Regions from separate parts of the Pseudomonas sp. 5.2 genome, predicted to be linked through region 2. Evidence: predicted binding sites of a transcription regulator. Region 2 holds the regulator's gene; each other region holds the start of a gene.
What was found. Region 2 encodes FliA, which starts transcription of late flagellar genes. Its sites were predicted from a motif close to CTAAAGTTTNNNNNNNNNNNGCCGNTAA; they were not measured.

Region 1 (10,185 bases), on a different contig from region 2:
GCAGCCGACCATGGCGGTGGACACGCATATTTTCCGGGTCAGTAACCGCACCGGCATCGCACCCGGTAAAACCGTGCTGGAAGTCGAGAAGAAGCTGATCAAGTTCGTACCCAAGCCCTACCTGCTCGATGCCCACCACTGGCTCATCCTTCATGGGCGCTATGTATGCCAGGCGCGAAAGCCCCGCTGTGGGAGCTGCCGAATCGAAGACCTGTGCGAATACAAGCACAAGACGTCTGACGATTGAGCCGATAGTTAAAAACCACCCTGCGCGATTGAAAAAATCTTTTTTACCAGCGTCAGCTTTCTGGTTATAAGGACGGCCAATGGCCCCTTGGCTTGGAGCGACTCATGAGTGCTGATAAAGACGACCTGTCAATCGAAGATGATTTTGTTGCCGCAGATGATGAAGCGGAGCCCCAGGTAGAGACTGCAAAGACCAACCTCAGTAAACGTCGCACCATCGACAACCTGCTGGAAGAGCGACGCCTGCAGAAGCAACTGGCCGATTTCGACTACGACTTATAGACCCTTGCAAAGCCTCCCACCGGGAGGCTTTGTAGCGCAGCGGTCAGTTCAACCCGTGGCGCTGTGCCAGCTCGATCAGGTCTACCAGCGACCGGGCGTTGAGCTTGAGCAGCAAACGGGACTTGTAGGTGCTGACAGTCTTGTTGCTGAGGAACATGCTGTCGGCAATTTCCTTGTTCGAGCGCCCGCGCGACAGCTGCTGCAAAACGGTCATCTCCCGGGCCGAGAGACGGTTGACCATGTCCGTCTCGCTGCCACCGCTGCCCCTGCCTCGCGAGGCATGCAAGGCCTGATTAGGGAAATAGCTGTAGCCTGACAGCACCGCCTTGATGGCGCTAAGCAACTCGGTCAGCTCCTGCTGTTTGCACACATACCCCGCCGCCCCCGCCTGCATGCAACGCATCGAGAAGTTCCCAGGTACCTGGGAGGTCAGCACCAGCACCTTGCTGCCTGGGCTGAATGCCGCCATGCGGGCGATGACCTCAAGGCCATCGAGCTTGGGAATCCCGATATCCAGCACCACGATATCCGGTAGGTGCTCACGCGTCAGTTGCAAGGCGGCCACGCCGTTATCGGTTTCCGCAACGACGTCATACCCATGCCGCTCCATCAGCATGCGCACGGCCAGGCGTATGACCGGATGGTCATCCACGATAAGGACTTTATTCATGTGATATCCATTCATTCATTATTTTTGCTGTGGCACGCCACGATAACTGACAGAACGCTTAATGGCGCGACGATTTGTCAATGAAACTCATGAATAGACGAGCCCTACAACACTTACAGAAATTTCCTACACAAAACCTTGCAGCACGCTAATCGTGAGTGTTCATGTCTCGCAAGAAACGTAGCACTGACCCGATCGAGTGAACCAGTTGAAAACAAACTTCCGCTCGAAGAATAGGCCACTTTAAATGCGCGAAAAAAATCAGGCACCCGCCGTTGTGCCGACAATGCGCAGTTGGGAAACACTACAGCCTTTAGTTGAGCATAACAGTACGGTAATGATGAGCGAAACCGCAGGAGACAGCCATCATGCCCGACGTACAACCTGTCGCCCCGCTGACGATCATTGCTATCTTCGCGGGGATCATCGAAGCATCCGCCCTTGCAACACTGCCGTTTCTCAGCGAATCCAGCCAAAGTCTCTATACCTGGTTTCTGGTCTGCTTTCCGTTTTTCCTTACAGCCTTGTTCTTTCTAACGTTGAACTTCAATTACAAGTCGTTCTACAACCCTGCCCTAAAAAAAGTAACAACCGACAACCCAGAGGCTGAATCGCCTGAACCTGTGACCGTTATCTTTACTGGCCCCGATGCACAACAAAGGCTGGAACAGCATATCCTCGTGGCACTCGCACACGCGCCTGAATCAACACGCACGTGGCACTTCCTTAATCTGGACAAGCGTCAATGCGCACGCCTGTCTATCAGTGCGCTCCAGGAGGACGTCGTCAATCACAAGGCTTAAAGGCCATTGGCATAACGCACCAAAAAAAACCCCGGCCTGAGCCGGGGTTCGTGCAACGCTTGCCAGTACTTAGAGCAGCGAACGGCCCTTGTTGGCGGCAATGCGCATGCGCAGTGCATTGAGCTTGATGAAGCCCGCAGCGTCGGCCTGGTTGTAAGCGCCGCCGTCTTCTTCGAAGGTCGCGATGTTGGCATCGAACAGCGAGTCGTCCGACTTGCGGCCGACAACGGTGACATTGCCCTTGTACAGCTTCAGGCGTACCACGCCATTCACGTTGACCTGCGAAGCGTCGATCATCTGCTGCAGCATCACGCGCTCCGGGCTCCACCAGTAACCGGTGTAGATCAGGCTGGCATACTTCGGCATCAGCTCATCTTTCAGGTGAGCGACTTCGCGGTCCAGGGTGATCGACTCGATCGCACGGTGGGCGCGCAGCATGATGGTGCCGCCAGGGGTCTCGTAGCAGCCACGCGACTTCATGCCGACGTAACGGTTCTCGACGATGTCCAGACGGCCGATGCCGTTGGCACCACCGATGCGGTTCAGATCAGCCAGGACGGTAGCCGGAGACTTCTCGACACCATCGATGGCAACGATGTCACCGTTGCGGTAGGTCAGTTCGATGTAGGTAGCCTGGTCCGGGGCGTTCTCCGGGGAGACGCTCCAGCGCCACATGTCTTCCTCGTGCTCGGTCCAGGTATCTTCCAGGACACCGCCTTCGTAGGAAATGTGCAGCAGGTTGGCGTCCATCGAGTACGGCGACTTCTTCTTGCCATGACGCTCGATCGGGATGCCGTGCTTCTCGGCGTAGTCCATCAGCTTCTCGCGGGACAGCAGGTCCCACTCACGCCATGGGGCGATGACCTTGACGCCCGGCTTGAGCGCGTAGGCACCCAGCTCGAAACGTACCTGGTCGTTGCCTTTGCCGGTCGCGCCGTGGGAAATGGCGTCGGCGCCGGTTTCGTTGGCGATTTCGATCAAGCGCTTGGCGATCAGCGGACGGGCGATGGAGGTACCCAGCAGGTACTCGCCTTCGTAGACGGTGTTGGCGCGGAACATCGGGAACACGAAGTCACGCACGAATTCTTCGCGCAGGTCGTCGATGTAGATCTCTTTCACACCCATTGCCTGTGCCTTGGCACGGGCCGGCTCGACCTCCTCGCCCTGACCCAGGTCAGCGGTGAAGGTCACCACTTCGCAGTTGTAGGTATCCTGCAGCCACTTGAGAATCACCGAAGTATCAAGGCCGCCGGAATACGCCAGTACGACCTTATTTACGTCCGCCATGCCATCACTCCACGGGGTTGTACGGAAAGGGGTCGATTCTAACGGCGTTATGGAAAAATTTACAGTGGGGCGACAGCTTCTGACGACAAAGCGACAGTAATTGTCGAGGGCGCGACGTTGCCTGAATGGATGCTTGGAGGGGATTGCGGTCTGGGCATGGGGGGGCATGGCTTGAGAGGTGTAGCGCCTATCAGATCGAGCGCCGCCCGCGCGGCGCTTCGCGAGCAACGCTCGCTCCTACGTTTGTTTCGGGCCAATTTTTCCTGTGGCATTGGCGCGCGGCCCCTTGGCGCCTGACACGATATCGAGTCGAACAAACAAGGCGGTCGCGCGCCTCTCTCACAGGCTTTACTGGCCCGAAACAAACGTAGGAGCGAGCGTTGCTCGCGATGCGCCGCGCGGGCGGCGCTCGATCTCACAGGCGCTGAAAATGTTGTGGCGAACCCCTAATGACCCTGATGCAATCACTTACCATGCCCCACGACCTCAGGGTAGCTTCGCCCCTGGCGCCACGGCAGCAGGGCTAGCTGGCGCCGGAGCAGCGGCCGGCACTGTTTGCTCAACCGGTTTCTCCACCGGTTTCTCAACCTCCGCAACCCGGCCCAGCTCTATACTCACCCGCCGATTGCGGGCCCGGTTAGCGGCATTGTTGTTCTTCGCCAATGGGTAGCGCTCGCCATGGAAGCGCACGGTGATTTGCGCTTCGGGCACGCCATGGGCCTTGAAGTAGTCCGCCACTGCCACTGCCCTGCGGCGCGACAGGTCACGGTTGGTCAGGCGGTTTCCGCTGTTGTCAGAGTGCCCGTCGAGCTCGATGTGGTTAACCGTAGGGTCGGCCTTCATGTAATCCAGCACAACGTCCAGCCGGGCTCGAGCCGAATCGTCCAGATCGATGCCGCCCCCCGGGAAGCCCACCTGCGTCTGCCTCACCTGGTCGTAATTCATCGGCAGCAACTTGCTGGCACAGGCCTGGTAGTCGCTGTAGGCCTTGGCGAAACTCACCGGCAGTACCCGCACCTCCATTGCCCGCCCCGCCTCGCCGGTGTAGTTGCGCACCACCGTGCTGCGGCCATCGAGCAAACCATTGATCAGTCGGCCGGCCTGCCCCTGGGACGAGCTGAACAGCAAGCCGCTACGCGCCATCCGCACCACACCCAGGTTGATATCACCACGCCCCGGCTGCCAAGGCGCCGCTGCGGCCAGCAACGTCGCAGACCCAGCCCCCAGCGCGTTAGTGTGCGAACGCAGCTGGAACACCGGCAGCTCACCGGCCCGGCGCACGAATTCGCCACTGCCAAAACCGTCGATCGGCTGGATCAGGCGGCACTCGAACTGGTCGCCCTCGACTTGCCAGGCAATGTTCTCCATGCGCGTCTGGAAAGTCAGTGCACCGGCCGGCAGGCTGGCGAACAGGGTCAACAGGGCTAGGTAACGCTGGCGCACGGGCGGCTCCACAAATTCTGACGGCTTACCTGCAGGGTATCGGACGCCACCCGAAAAACTTGATAGCCGTGCTCGGCCCAGGGTTTTCCGGTAGCATTGGGCCTTGAGTTCGACCCGCCTGGAATCCCCAATGTCCGATCGCCTGACCCTCCTGCGTCCCGACGACTGGCACATCCATCTGCGCGATGGTGCCGTCCTGCCCCATACCGTTGGCGATGTGGCGCGTACCTTCGCCCGTGCCATCATCATGCCCAACCTCGTACCGCCGGTGCGCAATGCCGTCGAAGCTGGCGCCTACCGTGAGCGCATCCTTGCCGCGCGCCCGGCCGGCAGCCGCTTCGAACCGCTGATGGTGCTTTACCTCACCGACCGCACCAGCCCCGAGGACATCCGCGCGGCCAAGGCCAGCGGTATCGTGTACGCCGCCAAACTGTACCCGGCCGGCGCCACGACAAACTCCGATTCAGGCGTGACCAGCATCGACAACATCTTCCCCGCTATCGAAGCGCTGGCCGACGTTGGCATGCCGCTGCTGGTGCACGGTGAAGTGACCCGCAGCGAGATCGACGTGTTCGATCGCGAGAAGCGCTTCATCGACGAGCACATGCGCCGTGTGGTCGAACGCTTCCCAACGCTCAAAGTGGTGTTCGAACACATCACCACCAGCGATGCCGCGCAGTTCGTCACCGAGGCCTCGGCCAACGTCGGTGCCACCATTACTGCCCAGCACCTGCTGTACAACCGCAACCACATGCTGGTTGGCGGCATCCGCCCGCACTTCTATTGCCTGCCGATCCTCAAGCGCAACACCCACCAGGTGGCGCTGCTGGATGCTGCCACCAGTGGCAGCCCGAAGTTCTTCCTCGGCACCGACTCGGCCCCTCACGCCCGTCACGCCAAGGAAGCGGCCTGCGGTTGCGCCGGCTGCTACACCGCGTACGCGGCCATCGAGATGTACGCCGAAGCGTTCGAGCAGCGTAACGCGCTGGACAAACTCGAAGGCTTCGCCAGCTTGCACGGCCCGGCCTTCTATGGCCTGCCGGCGAACACCGACACCATCACCCTGGTCCGCGAAGAGTGGACTGCCCCTGAAAGCCTGCCGTTTGGCGAGCAGACCGTGGTACCGCTGCGTGCCGGCGAGAAGCTGCGCTGGCGCCTGCTGGAGGAAAACGCGTGAGCGAAGACCTCTACGAAGACGATCAGGACAGCCAGGCCGGCAGCGGCTCGCGCCACCCGATGGCTGAGCGCTTCCGTGGCTACCTGCCAGTGGTGGTGGATGTCGAGACCGGCGGTTTCAACAGCGCCACCGATGCCTTGCTGGAAATTGCCGCCGTCACCATCGGCATGGACGAGAAAGGCTTCCTGTTCCCCGAACACACCTACTTCCACCGGGTAGAGCCATTTGAGGGGGCTAATATCGAGGCTGCCGCACTGGAGTTCACCGGCATCAAGCTGGACCACCCGCTGCGCATGGCAGTGAGTGAAGAAAGCGCGCTGACCGATATCTTCCGCGGCGTGCGCAAGGCGCTCAAGGCCAACGGCTGCAAGCGCGCAATCCTGGTCGGCCACAACAGCAGCTTCGACCTGGGCTTCCTCAATGCCGCGGTCAACCGCAACGACCTCAAGCGCAACCCCTTCCACCCGTTCTCCAGCTTCGACACCGCCACCCTGGCGGGCCTGGCGTATGGCCAGACCGTGCTGGCGCGGGCCTGCCAGAGTGCTGACATCGACTTTGACGGGCGTGAGGCGCATTCGGCGCGTTACGACACCGAGAAGACGGCCGAGCTGTTCTGCGGCATCGTCAACCGCTGGAAGGAAATGGGCGGCTGGCGCGATTTCAACGACTGAGTTGAATGCCTCATCGCCGGCAAGCCGGCTGCCACAGGATTACCACAGGCTTGAATATTGTGGGGTACCTGCGGGAGCTGGCTTGCCAGCGATGAGAGCAGAACAGACACTGGAAGACTCAAACTCCAGGCACAAAAAAACCGGCCACCAGGGCCGGTTTTTTATGCGCTTGGCAATTACAGCTTGCCAGCGTTCTCGCTCAGGTATGCAGCAACGCCTTCTGGCGAAGCGTTCATGCCTTTGTCGCCTTTCTTCCAGTTGGCAGGGCAGACTTCGCCGTGCTCTTCGTGGAATTGCAGGGCGTCAACCAGACGCAGCAGCTCGTCCATGTTACGGCCCAGTGGCAGGTCGTTGATGATCTGCGAACGGACAACACCGTTGGTGTCGATCAGGAAGGCACCACGGAAGGCCACGCCACCTTCGGACTCAACGTCGTAGGCTTTGCAGATTTCGTGGGTCATGTCGGCAGCCAGGGTGTACTTCACCTGGCCGATGCCGCCGTTGTTGACCGGGGTGTTACGCCAGGCGTTGTGGGTGAAGTGCGAGTCGATCGAAACGCCGATCACTTCAACGTTGCGAGCCTGGAAGTCTGGGATGCGGTTGTCCAGGGCGATCAGCTCGGACGGGCAGACGAAGGTGAAGTCCAGCGGGTAGAAGAACACCAGGCCGTACTTGCCCTTGATGGCCGAGGCCAGGTTGAAGCTGTCGACGATTTCGCCAGTGCCCAGTACAGCGGGAACGGTGAAGTCGGGGGCTTGTTTACCAACGAGTACGCTCATTGTTATCTCCTGATGAGGGTGAAAAACCGTTTGCCGGGCCAGACGGGCTTGCCCGACATCCAACAAAGGCCGACCATCATACACGGCTTCTCATGACAGACCGAATCCAACCGCCGGTCGCTCAAGCACGCCCCTCTCAGAAAGTCTTTTGACAAGCATTCTCATTACCATTAAGCTCCAGACCATCTCAACCAGCGATGGTCCGACTTTATGTATGTGTGTCTTTGTGTCGGCGTGACCGACGGACAGATCCGCGATGCGATCTATGACGGATGCTGCAGCTACAAGGAAGTTCGAGCCGCGACCAACGTCGCCAGCCAATGCGGTAAATGTGCCTGCCTTGCCAAGCAAGTGGTCCGCGAGACCTTGACCGATCTTCAGGTCAGCCAGGCTGCCCTGCCCTATCCGGTAGAATTTACTGCCGCTTGAAACCCCCTATTTTGAAGAACCGGACCTAGCGTCCGGTTTTTTTATGCCCGCAATTCAATAACTTAGCACTCCAACGCGCTTCACAAACATTCTTATTCCTATTCATTTTCACTTATTATTCAATAACTTAGGTTTGACAGCCCTAAGTATCAGGCTCAAACTTCTCTGTATTGGCACACTTCTACAGGGCAGGAACCCGTCATGAAAGGCGACGTAAGCGTCATCCAGCATCTCAACAAGATCCTCGGAAACGAGCTGGTCGCGATCAACCAGTACTTCCTGCACGCACGCATGTATGAAGATTGGGGCCTGAACAAACTCGGCAAGCACGAGTACAAGGAATCCATCGACGAGATGAAGCACGCTGACAAATTGATCAAGCGTATTCTCTTCCTCGAAGGCATCCCGAACGTCCAGGACCTGGGCAAGCTGCTGATCGGCGAGCACACCAAAGAAATGCTCGAGTGCGACCTGAAGATCGAACAGAAAGGCCTGATCGACCTGAAAGCCGCCATCGCTCACTGCGAAACCGTTGGTGACTTCGGCTCGCGTGAAATGCTCGAAGACATCCTCGAGTCCGAGGAAGAGCACATCGATTGGCTGGAAACCCAGCTGAGCCTGATCGACAAGATCAGCATCGAGAACTACCTGCAGTCGCAGATGGGCGAAGAGTAAAATCCCGCCCATAAAAAAACCCGCCATGAGCGGGTTTTTTTATGGGCGTTCGAGGGTCAGGCTTCAGAAGCCTTCGCCTTGGCAGCAGCATCCTTGATCAGGGTTTGCAGCTCACCGTTTTCAAACATTTCCAGCATGATGTCGCTACCGCCGACCAGCTCGCCTGCTACCCACAGTTGCGGGAAGGTTGGCCAGTTGGCGTACTTGGGCAGGTTGGCGCGGATTTCCGGGTTCTGCAGGATGTCGACGTAGGCGAACTTCTCGCCACAACCCATCACAGCTTGCGATGCCTTGGCCGAGAACCCGCACTGCGGGGCATTCGGCGAGCCTTTCATGTAAAGCAGAATGGTGTTGTTGGCAATCTGCTCTTTGATCGTTTCGATGATATCCATGGAACACCTCGTCTGAACTTTCCGACTCGATGGTCGGCACGGTGACGCATTGTATCGGAAAGCCGAGCGGTATGCTCGGCCTTGCCGTTGCTCAGGCGGCCTCGACGTGCACAGGCACGCCATTGAGGGCGGCATTGCCCGACACCTGATCGCGCAAGCGCTCATCGGTGAGGTCATTGGCGCTGACCCCGGGTTGCGCCTGGGCGACCTGCAGGTGCACGCCCTGGCGACCATGGCCATAGCCGTGTGGCAGGCTGACCACGCCCGGCATCATGTCGGTACACGCCTGCACTTCAACCTCAAGGGTGCCGGTACGCGAACGTATGCGCACGCGCTGGCCATCCTGCAGTTGCCGTTGCAGCAGGTCCTCAGGGTGCATCAACAGCTGATGGCGCGGCTTGCCTTTGACCAGCCGGTGGAAGTTGTGCATCCATGAGTTGTTGCTGCGCACATGGCGGCGGCCAATCAACAACAGCGCCCCAGCGGCCAACGGTGCCTGCCGGGCAAGCCTGGCCAAGTCGTCGAGCAGCACCTGAGGGGCCGCCTCGATGGCCTGGCTGGCGGTGCGCAGGCGCGCTTGCAGATTGGCGCCTAGCGGCCCCAGGTCGAGCCCGTGGGGGTGTCGATCCAGTGTTTCGATCGAGAGCTTCCAGGCCGATTCATCACCATAGCGCCCCTTGCGCAAAGCCCAGTCGATCATCTGCGCCGGGGGCAGGGTCGGCTTGAGCTCCATTGCCGCACGCTCGGCAAAGGCCTTGGCCAGGCCGACAAAGATCTCCCAGTCGTGCAACGCGCCTTCTGGCTTGGCAAGGATCGCGCGGTTGAAGCGCGTCACGTTGCGTACCGCCAGCAAGTTGAAGGTGCTGTCGTAGTGGTCGTTCTCCAGCGCCGACGTGGAAGGGAGGATCAAATCGGCATGGCGGGTGCTCTCGTTGATGTAAAGGTCGATGCTGAGCATGAACTCAAGCCCCTCCAGCGCCTCGTCCAGCTGTCGACCATTGGGCGTGGACAGCACCGGGTTGCCCGCCACGGTCACCAGCGCCCGCACCTGGCCGTCACCGGGCGTGAGCATTTCTTCGGCGAGTGCAGCCACCGGCAGCTCGCCGGCGTACTCCGGCAGCCCTGAAACCCGGCTTTGCCAGGCATTGAAATGCCCACCCGAGGTACTCGCCACCACGTCGACTGCAGGCTCGGTACACAGGGCGCCGCCCACGCGGTCCAGGTTGCCGGTGACCAGGTTGATCAGTTGCACCAGCCAGTGGCACACGGTGCCGAAGGCCTGGGTCGATACGCCCATGCGGCCATAGCAGACGGCCTTGTCGGCAGCCGCA
Region 2 (10,185 bases):
CTGGCGACCGGCTGATACTCGCCATAGCCCACCGAGGCCATGCGCGCCGGGTTGACCCCTTCCATGGCCAGCAGGCGGACGATGCTGGCCGCCCGCGCCGACGACAGTTCCCAGTTGGTCGGGTACTGCGCGGTGCGAATCGGCAGGTTGTCGGTAAAGCCTTCGACATGCACCGGGTTGGCGAACGGCTTGAGGATGTTCGCCACCTTTTCGATGATGTCGAAGGCCTTGTCGCTGGGCATGGCATCACCGCTGCCGAACAGCAGCGAGGAACTGAGCTCGATTTCTATCCACAGCTCATTGCCGCGCACGGTCATCTGGTCGGTCTTGATCAGGTCGCCAAAGGCGTCGCGCACGTCGTCGCTGATGGTCTTCAGCGGGTCGACGTTGGTTTGCGCCAGGCCCGCTTCGGTCTGCTCGCTGTCCCTGACCAAAGGCTCGGCCGGGCGCACGCTCAGCGGCTGTTCATCACCGATGGGGATCGGCTTCATGCTCCGCTCGGGGTCGTTGAACACCCCGAGCAAGGCCTGCGAAATGACCTTGTACTTGCCCTCGTTGATCGAGGAAATCGAGTACATGACCACGAAAAACGCGAACAGCAAGGTGATGAAGTCGGCGTACGACACCAGCCAGCGCTCGTGATTCTCGTGTTCCTCGGTATGACGACGGCGGCGCATGGTTACTCCATGAAGCCTTGCAGCTTCAGCTCAATCGAGCGCGGGTTTTCACCCTCGGCAATCGACAGCAGGCCCTCAAGCAGCATCTCGCGGTAGCGCGACTGGCGCATGACGATAGCCTTGAGCTTGTTGGCGATCGGCAACAGGATCAGGTTGGCGCTGGCCACGCCGTAGATGGTGGCGACGAACGCCACGGCGATGCCGTTACCCAGCTGCGACGGGTCGGCCAGGTTGCCCATCACATGGATCAGGCCCATGACCGCGCCGATGATGCCGATGGTCGGGGCGTAGCCGCCCATGCTCTCGAACACCTTGGCGGCCTGGATGTCACGGCCCTCCTGGGTCAGGAAGTCGACTTCAAGAATGCTGCGGATGGCTTCGGGCTCGGCACCGTCGACCAGCAACTGCAGGCCCTTGCGCGCATAGGGGTCGGGCTCGGCATCAGCCACCCCTTCCAGGCCCAGCAGGCCCTCTTTGCGCGCCGTCAAGCTCCAGTTCACCACCCGGTCGATACCGCCTGCCAGGTCGACCCGGGGCGGGAACAGGATCCAGCGCAAAATCTGCAAGGCACGCTTGAAGGCCGACAGCGGCGACTGCAACAGCGCCGCCGCCAAGGTGCCGCCCAGCACGATCAAGCCCGCCGGGCCATTGATCAGCGCGCCGACATGCCCGCCTTCGAGGAAGTTGCCGCCGACAATCGCGACAAACGCCAGGATCAGGCCGATCAGGCTTAGCACGTCCATCAGACGCAGGCCTCGACCAGGTGCTTGCCGATCTCGTCCAGGCTGTACACCGCGTCGGCCAGGTTGGCCTTGACGATGGCCATGGGCATGCCATAGATCACGCAGCTGGCTTCATCCTGGGCCCACACGGTACTGCCGCCCTGCTTAAGCAGGCGCGCGCCTTCACGGCCGTCGGCGCCCATGCCGGTGAGCACCACCGACAGCACCTTGTCGCCGTACGACTTGGCCGCCGAGCCGAAGGTGATGTCCACGCACGGCTTGTAGTTCAGGCGCTCGTCACCCGGCAGGATCTTCACCGTGCCACGGCCGTCGATCATCATCTGCTTACCACCCGGGGCCAGCAGCGCCAAGCCTGGGCGCAACAGGTCACCGTCCTCGGCTTCCTTCACGCTGATCTTGCACAGCTTGTCCAGGCGTTCGGCAAACGCCTTGGTGAAGGCCGCTGGCATGTGCTGGATCAACACGATCGGCGCCGGGAAGTTGGCGGGCAGTTGCGTCAGCACCCGCTGCAGCGCCACCGGGCCGCCCGTGGACGTACCAATGGCCACTAGCTTGTAAGGTTTGCGCTTGGGTGCCGGGGCATGTGCCGCGGGCGCTGCGGCCGGGGTGCGTACCGGCGGTGCCGTGCGCGCCGGGGCCGAGGCCGGGCTTGCGAAGCTGCTGGTCGGCGCATGGCTGCTGCTGGTAGTGACAGGCGCAGCAGCAGGTGCTGGGTTGTAACTGCCGAAACGACGGTTGCTGCGCGACAGGGTATGCACCTTTTCGCACAGCATCTGCTTGACCTTCTCGGGGTTGCGCGAGATGTCTTCGAAGTTCTTCGGCAGGTAATCCACTGCACCGGCATCCAGCGCGTCGAGGGTCACCCGGGCGCCTTCATGGGTCAGCGAAGAGAACATCAACACCGGCGTCGGGCAGCGCTGCATGATGTGCCGCACTGCGGTGATGCCGTCCATCATGGGCATTTCGTAGTCCATGGTGATGACATCGGGCTTGAGCGCCAGCGCCTGGTCGATTGCTTCCTTGCCATTGGTCGCGGTACCCACTACCTGGATCGTCGGGTCCGCCGAGAGGATTTCCGAGACGCGGCGGCGGAAGAAACCGGAATCATCCACCACCAGGACCTTGACTGCCATAAACACTCCATTAGGCGGCGCAACCCGCCAGGGCGCGCCACCGAAATCAAATACGCCGCGCGGCGTAACGCTTGAGCATGCTCGGAACGTCGAGGATCAACGCGATACGACCGTCGCCGGTGATCGTGGCCCCGGACATGCCCGGCGTGCCCTGCAGCATCTTGCCCAGCGGCTTGATTACCACTTCTTCCTGGCCCACCAGTTGATCGACGACAAAGCCGATGCGTTGGGTGCCGACCGACAGGATCACCACATGGCCCTCGTGCTGCTCTTCGTGCACCTGGCCCTGGACCAGCCAGCGCTTGAGGTAGAACAGCGGCAATGCCTTGTCGCGCACGATCACCACTTCCTGGCCATCGACCACATTGGTACGCGAGAGGTCAAGGTGGAAGATCTCGTTGACGTTGACCAGCGGGAAGGCGAAGGCCTGGTTGCCCAGCATCACCATCAAGGTCGGCATGATCGCCAGGGTCAGCGGCACCTTGATGACGATCTTCGAACCCTGGCCCTTGGCCGAGTAGATGTTGATCGAGCCATTGAGCTGGGAAATCTTGGTCTTCACCACGTCCATGCCGACACCACGGCCAGACACGTCAGAGATCTCGGTCTTGGTCGAGAAGCCCGGGGCGAAGATCAGGTTGTAGCAGTCCGACTCGCTCAGACGCTCGGCGGCGTCCTTGTCCATCAGGCCCTTTTCCACGGCTTTGGCGCGCAGGATGTTGGGGTCCATGCCCTTGCCGTCATCAGAGATCGACAACAGGATATGGTCGCCTTCCTGTTCAGCCGACAGCACCACCCGGCCCGTACGCGCCTTGCCGGTGGCTTCACGCTCGTCGGGCATCTCGACGCCATGGTCGACGGCGTTGCGCACCAAGTGCACCAACGGGTCGGCCAGGGCCTCGACCAGGTTCTTGTCGAGGTCGGTTTCTTCACCGACCAGCTCCAGGTTGATCTCTTTCTTGAGCTGGCGGGCCAGGTCGCGAACCAGGCGCGGGAAGCGGCCGAAGACTTTCTTGATCGGCTGCATGCGGGTCTTCATGACCGCGGTCTGCAGGTCGGCGGTGACCACGTCGAGGTTTGACACGGCCTTGGACATGGCCTCGTCACCGCTGTTCAAGCCCAGGCGCACCAGGCGGTTACGCACCAGCACCAGTTCGCCGACCATGTTCATGATCTCGTCCAGGCGCGCAGTGTCGACGCGCACGGTGGTTTCCGCCTCGCTGACCGCATGTTTTTCTGCCGCTGGGGCCGGCGCGCGAGGCGCAGGTGCGGGCTTGCTGGCAGCTGCTGGGGCGGCGGCTGGAGCAGGTGCCGGTTTGGCCACCGGCTTGCTCTCGACCTTGGCGGCGACAGGCGCTTCGACCGCGACCGCGTCACCCGAGAACTTGCCCTTGCCGTGCAACTCATCGAGCAAGGCTTCGAACTCGTGCTCGCTGATCTCGTCACTCGTTGGGCTGGCCGCTGCAACGCTTTGCGGCGCTGCCGCTGCTGGCGCATTGGCGGCCGGCAAGGCATCGGCCTGGAAGGTGCCCTTGCCGTGCAACTGATCGAGCAGCGACTCGAACTCTTCATCGGTGATTTCATCGCTGACTGGGGCCGCAGCGCTGGCCACAGGCTCAGCGGCGACTTCGGCGCTGAACTGGCCTTTGCCATGCAACTGGTCGAGCAACGACTCGAATTCGGCGTCGGTGATTTCGTCACCGGCGCTGCTGACGGTTTCGCCTTGCATCTGCTCATCGGCAGCAGCCTGGGCCTTGACCGCGTCGAGCGAGTCGAGCAGCTGCTCGAATTCGCTGTCGGTGATGTCTGGCTCTTCGGCAGGCGCCGCGGCGACCGGCTCGGCTGCAGCCGCAGGCGCTGCGACCGCGTCGGCAGCAGCAGGCTCGGCCAGGCGCGACAACGCCGCCAGCAGTTCTGGGGTAGCGGGGATGACCTCGCTGCGCTCGCGGACCTGGCCAAACATGCTGTTGACCGTGTCCAGCGCCTCCAGCACCACGTCCATCAATTCGGCGTCGACCCGGCGCTCACCTTTGCGCAGGATGTCGAACACGTTCTCGGCGATATGGCAGCACTCCACCAGCTCGTTGAGCTGGAGGAAGCCGGCGCCCCCTTTTACAGTGTGGAAACCGCGAAAAATGGCATTGAGCAGGTCGGCATCATCCGGTCGGCTTTCCAGCTCGACCAGTTGCTCGGACAGTTGCTCAAGAATTTCGCCGGCTTCTACCAGGAAATCCTGAAGGATTTCTTCATCGGCGCCGAAGCTCATTAAACGTGCTCCTTAAAAACCCAGACTGGACAGCAGATCATCGACATCGTCCTGACCGGACACGACGTCTTCACGCTTATCGGCATGAATCTGCGGACCTTCACCCCGAGTCGGATGTTTTTCTTGATCTTTTTCAGCACGCAGCTGCTGGTGGTCATGTTCGATACCGGCAAAACGGTCGACTTGACTGGCCATCAGCACGAGCTTGAGCAGGTTGCTTTCCACCTCGGTGACCAGCGCGGTGACCCGCTTGATCACCTGCCCGGTCAGGTCTTGATAGTCCTGAGCCAGCAGAATGTCGTTGAGGTGGCCTGAGACCTTGCGGTTACCTTCAGCGCTGTGCGTCAGGAAACTGTCGACGCGTTTGACCAGGTCACGGAATTCCGGCGCGGCCACTTCGCGGCGCATGAAGCGCTGCCAGTCCACGCTCAGGGCCTTGGCCTCACCCGCCAGGTCGTTGAGCACCGGCGTGCTTTCCTCGACCAGGTCCATGGTGCGATTAGCGGCACCCTCGGTCAGCTTGACCACATAGGACAGGCGCTCGGTGGCGTCGGTGATCTGCGAGACCTCCTCGGCCTGTGGCATGTGCGGGTCGATCTGGAAACTGACGATCGCACTGTGCAGCTCACGGGTCAGCTTGCCGACTTCCTGATACAGGCCGCGGTCGCGGGTCTGGTTCAGCTGATGAATCAGCTGCACCGCCTCGCCGAAGCGCCCGCGTTCCAGGCTCTCGACCAGCTCCTGGGCATGCTTCTTCAGGGTCGATTCGAACTCCCCCAAAGACGTTTGTGATGAATCCATGGCGCGCCCCCTGACGTGACTCAGCCGTTGACGCGTTCGAAGATCTTCTCGATCTTTTCTTTGAGCACCTGAGCGGTGAACGGCTTGACCACGTAACCATTGACGCCGGCCTGGGCCGCTTCGATGATCTGGTCGCGCTTGGCTTCGGCCGTCACCATCAGTACCGGCATGGTTTTAAGCTTTTCGCTGGCGCGGACTTTGCGCAGCAGGTCGATACCGGACATGCCCGGCATGTTCCAGTCGGTTACCAGGAAGTCGTAGTGGCCGTTTTCCAGCATCGGCAACGCAGTGGTGCCGTCGTCAGCTTCGTCGGTGTTGGTGAAGCCCAGATCACGCAGCAGGTTCTTGATGATCCGCCGCATCGTCGAAAAGTCGTCAACGATGAGGATTTTCATGTTCTTGTCCAATTAGACCTCCAAGCAGTCTCAAACGCGCTCGGCCCCCGAGCACGCATTCATTCAATTCGGCACAACGTGAAACGGCTGCAGCGTCTTCAGTGCAACGGCTGGCGCTCAGCGCGCCCGCCACTCACCCAGACGGCTGCGCAAACGTGCGGCGCACTGGCTGTGCAACTGGCTTACCCGCGACTCGCTGACGCCCAGCACCTCACCGATTTCCTTGAGGTTCAGCTCTTCGTCGTAGTACAGCGCCAGCACCAGCCGCTCGCGCTCTGGCAGGTTGGCGATCGCATCGGTCAGGGCAGCCTGGAAGCGCTCGTCTTCAAGGCCCCGCGCCGGTTCGACCTGGCCACTGGCGCCGTCTTCGTGCAGGCCTTCGTGCTCGCCGTCCTGCAACAGGTCGTCGAAGCTGAACAGCCGGCTGCCCAGGGTATCGTTCAAAATCCCGTAGTAATCATCGAGACTCAATTGGAGTTCGGCAGCAACCTCGTGATCTTTAGCGTCGCGACCGGTTCTTGCTTCAACGGCGCGCATTGCATCACTGACCATGCGGGTATTGCGGTGCACCGACCGCGGTGCCCAATCGCCCTTGCGCACCTCGTCGAGCATGGCGCCGCGGATGCGGATGCCGGCGTAGGTCTCGAAGCTGGCGCCCTTGCTGGCGTCATACTTGTTGGCCACTTCCAGCAGGCCGATCATGCCGGCCTGGATCAGGTCTTCGACCTGGACGTTGGCCGGCAGCCGCGCCAACAGGTGATAGGCGATGCGCTTGACCAGCGGGGCGTAGCGTTCGATCAGCTCGTACTGGGCGTCTTTCGACGCCCTGCTGTACATCTTGAAGCCGCTCGCATTCATAGTACCGGTCCTGCGCTGGTGGGCTGCACCAGACGCTCGACGAAGAATTCCAGATGCCCGCGCGGGTTGGCCGGCAACGGCCAGCTGTCGACCTTCTGCGCAATGGCCTTGAAGGCCAACGCACACTTGGAACGCGGGAACGCTTCGTACACCGCGCGCTGCTTCTGCACCGCCTTGCGCACGCACTCGTCGTACGGCACGGCGCCCACGTACTGCAGGGCAACGTCAAGGAAGCGATCGGTGACCTTGGTCAACTTGGCGAACAGGTTGCGCCCTTCTTGCGGGCTCTGCGCCATGTTGGCCAGCACCCGGAAGCGGTTCATGCCGTAGTCACGGTTGAGCAGTTTGATCAGTGCGTAGGCGTCGGTGATCGAGGTGGGTTCGTCGCACACTACCAGCAGCACTTCCTGGGCCGCGCGAACGAAGCTGACCACCGAGTCACCGATACCCGCAGCGGTGTCGATCACCAGCACGTCGAGGTTGTCGCCGACGTCGCTGAACGCCTGGATCAGGCCAGCGTGCTGGGCCGGCGCCAGGTGCACCATGCTCTGGGTGCCGGAGGCCGCCGGTACGATGCGCACACCGCCGGGGCCTTGCAGCATCACATCGCGCAGCTCACAGCGCCCTTCAATAACGTCGGCCAGGGTGCGTTTGGGGGTCAGGCCAAGCAATACGTCGACATTGGCCAGGCCCAGGTCGGCGTCCAGCAACATGACCCTGCGGCCAAGCTCGGCCAGCGCCAGAGACAGGTTCACTGAAACGTTAGTCTTGCCGACGCCACCTTTGCCACCGGTCACGGCGATCACCTGTACGGGATGCATGCTACCCATGTCTGTTCTTTACCTTGTCTCGCTGGGACTCAGGCCACACGTGAGGCAATTCTGCGTGCCCCTTGGCATAGCTACGTTGCACACACTTCATCATCAACCCGCTCGCCGTGGGTTGTGATAGAGATCAGCGAACATATCGGCCATGGCCTCTTCGCTGGGCTCGTCCTGCTGCTGCACATTGACCGCACGGGTGACCAGCTGGTGCGCCCGGGGCAAGTGCAAATCGTCGGGAATGCGCGGCCCATCGGTCAGGTAGGCCACCGGCAATTCATGACTGATGGCAAGGCTCAGCACGTCGCCGAGGCTTGCCGTTTCGTCGAGTTTGGTCAGGATGCAGCCGGCCAGGCCACAGCGCTTGTAGCTGTGGTAGGCGGCGGTCAGCACCTGCTTCTGGCTAGTGGTTGCCAGCACCAGGTAATTCTTAGCGGCGATGCCGCGGCTGGCCAGGGTTTCCAGCTGCATGCGCAGGGCCGGGTCGCTGGCCTGCAGACCAGCGGTATCGATCAGCACCACGCGTTTACGCAGCAGCGGTTCCAGCGCCTGGGCCAGGGACTGGCCCGGGTCGACGTAGGTCACCGGCACATTGAGGATGCGCCCCAGGGTCTTGAGCTGCTCCTGGGCACCGATGCGGAAGCTGTCCATGCTCACCAGCGCCAACTGCGGGGCGCCGTACTTGAGCACGTAGCGCGCAGCCAGCTTGGCCAGAGTGGTGGTCTTGCCCATGCCGGCCGGGCCGACCATGGCGATTACACCGCCCTCTTCAATCGGCTCCACCTCGGGGATTTCGATCATCCGCGCCAGGTGCGCCAGCAGCATGCGCCAGGCCTGGCGTGGCTCTTCGATCTCAGTCGTGAGGTCGAGCAGTTCACGGGCAATCGGGCCGGACAGGCCGATGCGTTGCAGGCGGCGCCAGAGGTTGGCCTGCTGCGGCTTGCTGCCTTGCAGCTGGCTCCAGGCCAGCGAGCCGAGCTGCACTTCCAGCAGCTCGCGCAGGCCCGACAGCTCCGAGCGCATGGCATCGAACAGGCGCGGGTCGACCGGCGCCGGGGCTGGCGCAGCGGCAGGTGCCGGGGCGTCCACGTGGGGCTCGACCAGCGGTTCGGAGGCCGTCAGCGACTGGCCGGCGAACAATTGGCGGTTGTTGTCGCTGGTGTCGCTGCGCTGGTCCAGCTCGGCCTGGGCCGTGGCAATGCGCGTGTGGGTCTTGCGCAGCTCTTCTTCAAGCTCGGCGTTGGGTACGCGCGGGGCCAGGGCGGACAATTTGTAGTCCAGCGCGGCCGTCAATTCGACACCACCGGCGATGCGGCGGTTACCGATGATGGCGGCATCGGAGCCAAGCTCATCCCGGACCAGCTTCATGGCCTGACGCATATCGGCGGCGAAAAATCGCTTAACTTGCATTATCCACTACCTCAGCCGTTAGGGCCCACGGTGGCAACGATGGTGACTTGCTTGTTGTCAGGTATTTCCTGATACGCCAGAACATGCAAATTCGGTACAGCCAGGCGACCGAAGCGCGACAGCATGGCGCGGATCGGGCCGGCGACCAGGAGAATGGCCGGCTGGCCTTGCATCTCTTGGCGCTGGGCCGCGTCAATCAGCGAACGCTGCAGCTTTTCAGCCATGCTCGGCTCCAGAAGAACACCGTCTTCCTGACCCTGCCCGGCCCTTTGCAGACTATTGAGCAAAATCTGTTCCAACCTCGGTTCAAGGGTGATCACCGGCAGCTCAGACTCAACGCCGACAATGCTTTGCACGATGGCGCGACACAATCCGACGCGCACCACGGCCACCAGCGCGGCGGTATCTTGACTCTTGCCCGCGTTGTTGGCGATGGCCTCGGCGATGCTGCGGATATCGCGCACCGGCACTTGCTCGGACAGCAATGCCTGCAGGACCTTCAGCAGCCCCGACAAGGAAATGACACCCGGCACCAATTCTTCTGCCAGTTTAGGCGAAGCCTTGGACAACACTTGCAGCAATTGCTGCACTTCCTCATGGCCGATCAGCTCGTGACAGTGCTTTTGCAGGATCTGGTTGAGGTGCGTGGCCACCACCGTACTGGCATCGACCACGGTATAGCCCAGCGACTGCGCCTGGGAGCGCTGGCCAACGTCAATCCACACCGCCTCCAGGCCAAAGGCCGGGTCGCGTGCGGCAATGCCGTTGAGGGTGCCAAATACCTGGCCCGGGTTGATCGCCAGTTCGCGGTCCGGGTAAATCTCCGCTTCAGCCAGGATCACCCCCATCAACGTGAGGCGGTAGGCGCTGGGCTGCAGGTCGAGGTTGTCGCGAATGTGCACGGTGGGCATGAGGAAACCCAGGTCTTGGGACAGCTTCTTGCGCACGCCCTTGATCCGCGCCAGCAACTGGCCGCCCTGGTTGCGGTCGACCAGCGGGATCAAGCGGTAACCGACCTCAAGGCCGATCATGTCGATCGGGGTAACGTCGTCCCAGCCCAGCTCCTTGGTTTCCAGCGCAC
Region 3 (10,185 bases), on a different contig from region 2:
CCACACCATGCAGGAACCGGTCAGTACCCAATCTTGGTCACCGAGCTTTTGCTGGATCACTTTCACGCGGTCAGGGACAGGCCGCTTGGTCGTGAAAGGTGGGTCGGTGGGCATCCAGTAAGCATCATCGACATCGACATGCCGCGCACCCAGCACGGTCGCGAGGTTTTGACCCAAGGTGGTCACACCGGCACAGGAAGCACCCGTAATGTAGATTCGCAATTGTTCCTCCATGAATGCACGTCGAATTCGGGGCCGCACTATACACCCAACCTGCGCAAGACGCTGAAGCCGACGGCTGGCATCGGGTCAGCGTCAGGAACAAATGGCAGCCTCAACGCTCCATGACATAAGTACCCGGCGCAGGGCAAAGCGGCCGGTACTTGCGCGAGCCCAGCTTCTTTGGCGCCACCAGGCTTTCGCCGGAACGCTGCCCAATCCATTCGCGCCAATGCGGCCACCAACTGCCTTGCTGGCGCTCCCCGGCGTGCTGCAGCCAGGTTTCCGGCGCCTCGGCGGCGGCGGGCGCCGCGTAGTAGAACGACTTGGGGTTGCCGGGTGGGTTTACCAGGCTTTGCAAGTGGCCGGCATTGGACAGCACGTAGGTCGTGTCCTCGCCGAACAGCCGGGCGGTGCCGTAGCAGCCTTGCCAGGGGGTGATGTGGTCGGTAGTGCCGCCCACCACATAGGCGCCCACCGTTACCTGGGTCATGTCGATCAACTCGCCGGCAATCTCCAGGGTGCCGGGGATGCTGTAGGGGTTTTGCTGGATGAGGTCGAGGTAGTCAGCGTGCAGCTGAGCGGGGAGCCGCGTGGTGTCGTTGTTCCAGGCGAGAATGTCGAATGCCGGCGGCGGGTTGCCCAGCAGGTAGTTGTTGACCCAGTAGTTCCAGATCAGGTCGTTCGGGCGCATCCAGGCGAACATGCGGCCCATGTCCTGGCCACTGAGCACACCCTTGCGCCGGGAGCTGGCCTTGGCCGCGCGCAGGGCGGACGGCGTGGTGAACATACCCAAGGTGGTGTCGTTAAGCGCCGACGCCGTGTCGAGTACGCACACGGCCCAGCTGGTATTGGCCACCTTGTGGCCCTCGCCACGGGCCGCCAGCCAGCCCAGGTAGGCCGCCAGGGTGATGCCGCCCGAGCAGGAGCCCCACATGTTTACATCCGGGCTACGGGTAATTCGACGCGCCACGTCCACCGCCTGATCGAGGCACAGCGCATAATCGGACAAGCCCCAGTCGCAGTGCTCGCGGGTGGGGTTGCGCCAACTGATGACGAACAGGCTCACGCCGCTGTCCTGTATCCACTTGACCAGGCTTTTTTCCGGCGACAGGTCGATGGCGTAGTACTTGTTGATTTGCGGCGGCGACATGACCAAGGGCCGGGCAAAGACCTTTTCGGTGGTGGGCGCGAACTGCAGCAGCTCGAACATTTCACAGCGAAACACCACCTCGCCCTTGGCCGTGGCGATGTTTTCACCCACCGTGAATGGCGTACTGTCGACCTGCCTCGGGAGGCCGCGGTTGTTCAGCATGTCCTGGCCGAAGTGGCGGATGCCCCTGGCCATGCTCATGCCGCCTGTGTCCACCAGTTTGCGCAGCGCCGCGGGGTTGGTCAGCGGGGAGTTGCTCGGTGCCAAGGCATCGGCCAGCTGTGCTGCGACGAAGCGGGCGCGGCTTTTTTCCAGCGGGGCCAGGTCGGTGGCCTCGATGAAGCGGGTCAGCTCTGCCTGGCCAGCCAGGTAACTCTGCAACAGTGCGCGCAGAAAAGCGTTGGATTGCCAGGCCGGGTCGGCGAAGCGCTTGTCCTTCGGGTCTGGCGCGATGCTGGTGTTGCCTGCGACGATGCCGCGCAGCGCCTTCAGGTAGCCCCCCACATGGGCACCCGCCTTGAGCGGCGAGGTGCCTACGGCCTTGAGCAGGTAGCCGGCTGAACTGGCCAGGTCGGCCGGGCGCAGGCTGACCAGGGGGTTGCCTGCCAGTGGCTGGCTGGGGGTGACGGTCTCGTTCGTTTGCGTGGATCTGCTCATGGCGGCTCTTGATTCCGGGCACGGTTGTGTTGTGCTCCGACTCTAAGGCAGCCGTGGCTGCGGCCACTTCTCATCGCACGACAGCGGTTTTTCACTTCATGACGAGGGAGCGATCTGACCGAAAGCACCGGCAAACTCGGTGCCATCCACGCTATGGTCAACACGACTCCCCGAAAGAGCAATCACGGCTAGGCACCTCGATGCCTGGACACAGGATGCTAGCGCTCACCGCACCTTCCAGAGGCTCCGTTCGTTGACTGACTCACAGCACAGCCCTACCTACGCAAAACGGTTCGAAGCCGTGCTTGCCTACATCGACAACCATCTCGAAGATGACCTGTCGGTGAATGCACTGAGTCGCATCGCCAACTTCTCGGCGTTTCACTTTCATCGGCAGTTCACGGCGTTCATGGGCGTTCCGGTTTCACGCTATGTGCAACTGATGCGGCTTCGACGCGCGGCGCACCAATTGGTCGCCTCGCCCGCAACGTCCGTGCTGGAGGCCGCATTCGGCGCTGGTTTCGAAAGCCCCGAAGCCTTTTCCAGAGCCTTCAAGCGTGCCTTCGGCATGGCGCCGAGCGTGTTCGCCAAGGCCCCGAACTGGCAGGCCTGGAGTGCGGTATTCGTTGTTCCCCATCGTTCCAGGAGTATCACCATGCAGATCCGTATCGTGGATTTCACCGAAACCCGCGTAGCCGCGCTCGAACACCGAGGTGCGCCCGCCCTGGTCGGCGAAAGCGTCGCGCGTTTTCGCCAATGGCGCATGCACAGCGGCCAATCGCCAGTGGCCAGCAGCCGCACCTTCGGCATCCCCTTCGACAACCCCGACACCACACCGTTGCAAGCCTTCCGCTTCGCCGTTTGCGGCGAGATGGACGAGGCTGTGCAGCCCAACGATTTCGGCGTGCACGAACGGCTTATCCCGGCAGGGCGCTGCGCGGTGATTCGGCATACCGGTTCGCCTGACTACATTGGCGAAACCATCTACCCGCTTTATCGTGACTGGTTGCCGTCGAGCAACGAAGAGCTGCGCGACCATCCGCTGTTCTTCCATTACCTGAGCGCGTACCCGGAAACGCCCTTGGAGCAATGGCAAACGGATATCTACGTCCCGCTGAAGTAGGCCGTGCCCTGCCCGCCCGGTGCCGGGCCACCGAGCCCCCACGCATGAGCCTCTTCGATAAAGTGCAGCACTGCACGCGAACGCTCGTCAATCCGTGAAATCAGCGAAAGTTCACTGACCATTTCCGCTTGCGCCAGGGGCACGATGCGGATGCCCGGCATGGTCAGCCGGGTCATGGTTTCGGGCACGATGCTCAGGCCGATGCCGGCGGCCACCAGCCCGGGAATACTCATCAGCGACGGCACATACATGATGTTCTGCGGGTGCAACTGGTGCTGCCGGCACGCCTGGAGGGTGTGGGAGGTCAGGCCGATGCCGGTGCTGTCCTGGAGAAACACGAACTTTTCGTGGCGCAGGGTCGACAGATCCCCGCTGAAGCGATCGGCCAATTCATGGTTGTCCGGGATGAGCAGGACGAGCCTGGACTGGCTGAATGGATGGGTGCGCAGACGGTCCGGCAGGTGGTCCTTGAACACCCGGGCAAAGGCCAGGTCGAGTTTGTGGTCGAGCAACATGTCGAACTGCGCGCGAATACCGGCGTCGACCAGCGACACCTTGACCTCGGGGAACGTGCTGAAGTAATGCCGGAGCAATTGCGGCAAATTGGCTTCGAACAATGCCGAGTGGTAACCGATGTTGATTTCGCCCACCTCCCCCCGCTTGGCACGCCGGGCCGCAGCCATTGCCCGTTCGCTGGCCTCGATGGACTGCCGCGCGTGAGGCAGGAACGCCTCGCCAGCAGCGGTCAACGCCACGCCGCGGTTCTCCCGCCGGAACAGCGTCAGCCCGAGCTCAGACTCAAGCGTTCGCATCAATTGGCTCAGTGCCGGTTGTGCAATGCCCAGTTGCTCTGCCGCCCGGCTGAAATGCTGCAGGTCAGCGGCGACAACAAAGGCTCTCAGGTGACGCAGTTCCATAATCGCTACCCATAAGGCTGGCTTATCTATTTATCGTGATTTCGATAATTATTCTGCAAGCAGGATGCGCTAACGTCTATTCACTTCGACGATTCCTTTCCACTGCATAGCCCGAGCGGAATCGTGTGGGTATTCCGACACCATAAAAACAATGACGAGCCCCTTATGAGCACAATCAGTGACGCGCCTCATGATTCGCGCATGCCTCGCAAAGCGGTGACCGCCGCGACCATTGGCACAGCCCTGGAATGGTTCGACTTCACGTTGTATGGCGCGATGTCCGCGACCATTCTGCCCAAGTTGTTTTTCCCGGCCATGGAACCCACCGCAGGCCTGCTCGCTTCGCTGGCAACGTTCGGTGTCGGCCTGGCCGCGCGGCCCTTGGGCGCCATTACCTGTGGCTACCTCGGTGACAAACTCGGCCGCCGCAACTTGATGCTGGCCACCGTTACCATGATGGGCCTGGCTTCGGTACTGATGGGGTTGTTGCCCACCTACGGCCAGGTGGGTATCTGGGCGCCGATCCTGCTGGTGCTGCTGCGGATCATTCAAGGCTTCGCACTGGGTGGCGAGTCCACTGGCGCGCAACTGATGGCGCTGGAACACGCCTCCCCCGACCGTCGCGGGCGCTATTCCGGCATGCTCGGCCTGTGCTCACCCCTTAGCCAGATTTTGGCCAACGGCGTATTGATGGGCCTGGCAGCGACGCTTTCAAGCGAGCAATTCGAAAGCTTCGGCTGGCGAATCCCGTTCCTGATGAGCTTCGTCCTGGTAATCGTCGCGATTTTCATCCGCCTGAAAGTCGATGAAACCCCGGCCTTCGTGGCCTTGAAGAAGGCCCCGCTCAAACAGGAAAAGAGCCCACTCACATCAGCCGTGAGCAGCCATTACAAAACCATCCTGCGACTGATGCTGTTCTTCTGCTCACCCGCTGCGCTGTTCTACTTGATCGTGATTTTCTCCCTCAGCTACCTGACCAAGCACCTCGGTTTTAGCCAATCGACAGGGTTCATGTCGCTGATGGTGGCTAACATGTGCGCGATTTTCGGTGCGCTTGCCGGTGGTTATCTGTCCGATCGTTGGGGGCGTAAAAAGGCGCTGGCATTGGGTTCGTGCATGACGTTGCTGATTCTGTTCGTCTACTTCCCAATCCTCAACACCCTGAACGTCCCCGCCATCATGGCAATCATGGGGCTGTTCCTGGGCTTCACCCAGTTCCAAAGCGGCATCCAGCCTGTGGCCTTCGCCGAAGCGTTTCCTACCCAGGTCCGCTACTCGGGCTCGGCACTGGCCTACACAGGCGCCAATCTGGTGATCGGTGGCCCAATGCCGATGATCGCCGTGTGGCTGATGAGCCAGTCGAACAACTCGCCATGGCCGCTGGTGACGCTGTGCGCGGTGATCAACCTGATCTCGCTGGCGATGATCATCACCGGCCGGGAAACCCGCGGCATCGACCTGAACGCCGTCGCCGAAGACGACGCCGTCGAAGCCCGCGCTACCACCCTTCTTTCCAAATAACGCAGCAGGACAATCATGAATCGCACCGTTTTCATCCTTAACGGCCCTAACTTGAACCTGCTGGGTCGCCGTGAGCCGCACATCTACGGCCACACCACGCTTGAGCAAATCCGCCAACGCAGTGAAAGCCTGGCGCTGGAACTTGACCTGATATGCGACTTTCGCCAAACCAACCACGAAGGCGTCATGGTCGACTGGATTCAAGAAGCCTTCGAACAAGGCGCTGCAGTAATCATCAACCCGGCCGGCCTTTCGTTTCACTCGATTCCAGTACTGGATGCGCTGAAATTACTCGACACACCGCTGGTCGAACTGCACCTGTCGAACATTCATGCACGGGACGAACTGCACCGCCACTCGATCATGTCTGGCGTGGTCAATACAGTGATCTGTGGCATGGGCGCTGACGGGTATCCCCTCGCAATCCGAGCTATTGATGCTTTACTGCGGCGTCGGGCAGCCAATAATTAACCGCCCTTCACCGGACGCTGACTGGCTGGCCCTTCGGCAACTTCGGAACGTCGCGCTTACACCCTGAACCGCCCTACCAGCGCTGTCATTTCCCCCACCAGGCCCGACAGCGCCTGGCTCGCCGCACGGGTTTGCTGCGCCCCGGTCGCCGACTGGTTCGACAACTCGCGAATGTTCAGCAGGTTCCGGTCCACTTCCCGCGCGACCTGGGCCTGCTCCTCCGCCGCACTGGCGATCACCAGGTTGCGCTCGTTGATCTCGCCGATGGCGCTGTAGATACCTTCCAGCACCTGCCCCGACGCCAGAGTAATGTCCAGGGTCGACTGGGCCCGGCTGGTGCTGGCCTGCATTGAGGCAACCGCGGCTTCGGTACCTTGCTGCACGCGCCCGATCATCTGTTCAATTTCCTGGGTCGATGCTTGTGTGCGGTAGGCGAGCGTACGCACCTCGTCCGCTACCACCGCAAAACCACGCCCGGCCTCACCGGCGCGGGCGGCCTCGATGGCGGCGTTGAGCGCCAGCAGGTTAGTCTGCTCGGACACCGAACGGATCACTTCCAGCACCTTGCCGATGTCCCGCACCTGCCCCACCAGCTGCTCCAGGTGCCCACTGCTGGCCTGGATCTCATGGGTCATGGTCTCGGTACCGTCGATGTTCTCGTTGACTTGCCGGCGGCTTTTTTCGGCCAGTTGATTCGATGCCTGCGTGGTCTCGGACGTGGAGACAGCATTACGTGCGACCTCCTCGACCGCTGTGGTCATTTCGGTGACGGCAGTGGCAGCCTGCTCCAGCTCCTGGCCCTGCTGGCGCAGGTTATTGGCGCTTTCCTCGGTAACGGTGTTCAGCGCCGTCGCCGCGTCAGCCAGCTGTTGTGTGCAGCTGCTGAGCTTGCCGAGGGTTTCGCGCTGGCTCTGCTGCATGCGCTCCAGTTCGTGGAACAGCTGGCCGATTTCGTTGCGCCGCTGCACCACCACCGGCACGCTCAGGTCGCCGCCGGCGATGCGCTGAAAGTGCTGGCCAGCTTCACGCAATGGGTGCAACACACGTTGTGCGATGAACGCCCAGCACAGCGCCGCCAGCAGCAACGTCACACCCAGCAGCCCCAGGCTCAGCAGTTGTGCGCGCTCCAGACGGCGGTCGGACTCGAGCATGATCTGCTGGCTGCGCTCGCTCAAGGTGGCTACCAGTTGCTGACGCAGCCCCTGCAGGCGGCCCATGGCATTGCCGGCATCGGTGTTGACCTTGAAGTACTGCTCCAGCGAGCGCTGCCGCACCGCCTCACGCTGCCCCGCCACCGCCTTGGCGTAGTCGGCGAAGGTGGCCTGCAGTTCCTTGGCCGCCGCATGCAGCGCCGGCTCGCGGGCGTTGCCGACGAACTCATCGACCAGTTTCTGGCTCTTGTCGTTCAATTCGACCGACAGCGCCATGCGCTTGTTCGCACTCTCGTCATGACCGCCCAATTGCTCGATGAAACCCGAGGACACGTTGGCGCTGGCGCGGATCGCCATGAGCAACGCATTGTTCAACCGGTCCGACTGGTGCGCGGTCTGGTCCAGTTCGCTGATCTGCTCATCGCTGCCCACCGCCGCGCGCCAGGCGCTGACGGTGGAGAACAGCAAGGTCAGGCTGAACAGCGACAGCACCCAGAACATTCCGGTGCGGATCTTCAGGTCGGCAAACATACGGGCAGTACTCCTCATGGTCCTGTTGGCACCCCTTCTCATCGGGATTTCGATGGCGGGTGAGCAGGTATCGGAGTGCCCGCTGCGGGCTTGAGTGGCCCTGAGGCGCTTGTGTGCGGTAACCGCACGATTGTTGCCGGCGCCTTGCATGTGGCGGCGCATACGTGCAAGGGTAAAAAAGGAACGTCAGTCATCAGAAAAGGAAGATAAGCACCTTATGCTTGGAATCACACGTATCCATCGCTACGTGCGCCCATTGCCTGCAAGCCAAGCAGCAGCCAGTGGGCGTGACGTCAACGTCAAACCAGGCGCCCGCCTGGCCGCGAAGCTTGCCACCCTCCTCTGCACACCCCGCGCCGTCCCGCCCTACCTCTGGGTCAACCCCGAGCGCCCCCCTGTCGATCGCATGCCCCCTACCTGACCGCCCACACGCCGTCATCGCACCGGCCTCGCCATTCAGTGGCTGAAGGCGGGATGTCTCACGCAAAAAAAGGGGCAACACCCAATGATCATGTTTCAGGGCAAGAAAATTCACAGCGCCATCTTCGACATGGATGGCACGATGTTCGACACCGAGCGCCTGCGTTTCAGGACGCTGAAGCAAGCTTCACTGGAAATCTTCGGCACCGCCTTGAGCGAGCAAACGCTGATCGGCTCGCTGGGCCTGAGCGCGAAAAAGGCCGAGGCCCTCGCCAAGGCTCACAACGGCGATGACTTCCCCTATGCGCAGATCCGCCAGCGCGCCGATGAGCTCGAACTGGCGTACGTGCGCAACCATGGCGTGCCGATCAAAGCCGGCCTGCTCGAGGTGCTGGAGCGCCTGCGCAAGTCCGGCCTGACCCTGGCGGTCGCCACGTCCAGCCGCCGCGCCATCGCCGAGGAGTACCTGATCAACGCCAACGTGCTCAAGTACTTCGACATCACCGTTTGCGGCGACGAAGTCAGCCAAGGCAAACCCCACCCAGAAATCTTCCTGCACGCCGCCCGCGCGCTCAATTGCCAACCCGGCCAGTGCTTCATGGTCGAGGACTCGGAAAATGGCCTGCTCTCAGCGATCCGCGCCGGGGGCCAGGCAATCCTGATCGAGGACATCAAGCCGCCCGCGCCCGAGGTCAAGGCCGGCGCGCTCATGGCCTACCGTGGCATGCACGCGTTCCTCGCCGACTTGAGCGAGTGCGTGCCCGACTTGGGCATGCCGGCGCTCGACGAGGCGTTCCCTGCCTCACTGAACCAGTTCCGCGTCGGCATCCACGGCTTCGGCGCCATCGGGGGCGGCTACCTGACCCAGGTGCTGTCCCATTGGGACGGCTACACACGCCCCTGCGAAATCATTGCCGCGACCCGTTCGCGCATGCTCCGCGAATCGGTCGCTGCGTTCGGCCGCTACAGCGTGCGCTACGGCGCCACCGCGTTCGACCAGACCATCGACAATGTGCGCATGATCGACATGGACGACGAAGAGGCGGTAATCGAGATGTACAACGCCGCCGAAGTCGTCGGCATGAGCCTGCCCGAGCAGGCCATCGCGCATCAGGCCAAGGTCATTGCCAAGGGTTTGCTGCGGCGCTTCGAACGCAGGGGGCGGGAGCTGACCGTACTGATCGTGTTGAACAAGATCGGCGGTGCGGCGTTCGTCCGGCGCCAGGTGCAGGCGCAGTTGGCGCTGCTGTGCACGCCACAGGTGTGCAAGCAGGTGCTGGAAAAGACCCATTTTGCCGAAACGGTGGTCAGCCGCATCGTTTCCAAGATCAGCAATGACGCGCTGGTTCGGCAGTTACGCATCAAGTCGCAGATCTTCAAGAACAGCCTGGAGGATGAGCCAGCGGTCACCCGCAAACCCGCCACGCCAGCCCCTGAATACGAACGGCTTATCGGGCACTTCAGGCCCTTTGCACAATCCAGCAGTGCCATGAGCCAGTTGCACCTGATCCTGTTCAACAGCGAGCCCGACATGCCGCTGTACGTGGAGCGTGGCAGTGATTTGCTGGAGCGGCTGCGCCAGGTAAAAACGGTCGCAGACATTACCCAGATCCAGATCATCAAGAACCGCTTATGGAATGGGCCACACGCAATCATCGCCTGGTATGCGAGCCTGCTGGGGCACACCTGGGTCGGCCAGGGCATGGGGGACGCCCGCGTCAGTGCGCTGGCGCAGCGCCTGATTCATCAGGAAGTGGCGCCAGCGTTGATGGCCGAATACCCGCAGATGTCAGAGGTTGTCAGCAGCTTTGCCAATGCGTTTCTCGAACGGTGCAAAACCTCGTTCAAGGACCCTTGCGTGCGGGTTGGGCGCGACCCCATGCGTAAATTGCAGCGTAACGAGCGCATCCTCAGCAGCATCGACCTGGCCCGCAAGCATGGCATTCAAACGCCTGCGCTGGCGTTTGGGGCGGCGCTGGCCATTCACTATGCGCTGCACGGCAACGCTAGCAAGGATCGCGA

Region 1: AC5PZ0_RS05480 (flagellar protein MotY) is a predicted target of FliA. The motif match lies at 4,768-4,795, and genes of this name have one in related genera.
Region 3: AC5PZ0_RS19810 (methyl-accepting chemotaxis protein) is a predicted target of FliA. The motif match lies at 7,811-7,838, and genes of this name have one in related genera.

Annotation. Positions count from the first base shown of each region.
Region 1 covers NZ_JBYBHH010000002.1:395,668-405,852, reverse strand. Annotated here, with positions in the region: gene nth (endonuclease III) at 1-247, shown strand, start outside; gene AC5PZ0_RS05500 (PA3496 family putative envelope integrity protein) at 352-528, shown strand; gene AC5PZ0_RS05495 (response regulator transcription factor) at 572-1,198, opposite strand; gene AC5PZ0_RS05490 (hypothetical protein) at 1,567-2,001, shown strand; gene AC5PZ0_RS05485 (argininosuccinate synthase) at 2,071-3,288, opposite strand; gene AC5PZ0_RS05480 (flagellar protein MotY) at 3,775-4,731, opposite strand; gene pyrC (dihydroorotase) at 4,862-5,908, shown strand; gene rnt (ribonuclease T) at 5,968-6,579, shown strand; gene AC5PZ0_RS05465 (peroxiredoxin) at 6,756-7,358, opposite strand; gene AC5PZ0_RS05460 (bacterioferritin-associated ferredoxin) at 7,569-7,787, shown strand; gene bfr (bacterioferritin) at 7,989-8,462, shown strand; gene grxD (Grx4 family monothiol glutaredoxin) at 8,519-8,854, opposite strand; gene AC5PZ0_RS05445 (molybdopterin-dependent oxidoreductase) at 8,946-10,185, opposite strand, start outside.
Region 2 covers NZ_JBYBHH010000001.1:116,233-126,417, reverse strand. Annotated here, with positions in the region: gene motD (flagellar motor protein MotD) at 1-677, opposite strand, end outside; gene AC5PZ0_RS00575 (flagellar motor protein) at 680-1,420, opposite strand; gene AC5PZ0_RS00570 (protein-glutamate methylesterase/protein-glutamine glutaminase) at 1,420-2,553, opposite strand; gene AC5PZ0_RS00565 (chemotaxis protein CheA) at 2,600-4,819, opposite strand; gene AC5PZ0_RS00560 (protein phosphatase CheZ) at 4,832-5,620, opposite strand; gene AC5PZ0_RS00555 (chemotaxis response regulator CheY) at 5,641-6,015, opposite strand; gene fliA (RNA polymerase sigma factor FliA) at 6,133-6,873, opposite strand; gene fleN (flagellar synthesis regulator FleN) at 6,870-7,703, opposite strand; gene flhF (flagellar biosynthesis GTPase FlhF) at 7,797-9,104, opposite strand; gene flhA (flagellar biosynthesis protein FlhA) at 9,116-10,185, opposite strand, start outside.
Region 3 covers NZ_JBYBHH010000013.1:120,671-130,855, forward strand. Annotated here, with positions in the region: gene AC5PZ0_RS19780 (P-loop NTPase family protein) at 1-222, opposite strand, end outside; gene AC5PZ0_RS19785 (alpha/beta fold hydrolase) at 335-2,029, opposite strand; gene AC5PZ0_RS19790 (AraC family transcriptional regulator) at 2,283-3,152, shown strand; gene AC5PZ0_RS19795 (LysR family transcriptional regulator) at 3,134-4,069, opposite strand; gene AC5PZ0_RS19800 (MFS transporter) at 4,235-5,590, shown strand; gene AC5PZ0_RS19805 (type II 3-dehydroquinate dehydratase) at 5,606-6,061, shown strand; gene AC5PZ0_RS19810 (methyl-accepting chemotaxis protein) at 6,118-7,743, opposite strand; gene mtlD (bifunctional mannitol-1-phosphate dehydrogenase/phosphatase) at 8,249-10,185, shown strand, end outside.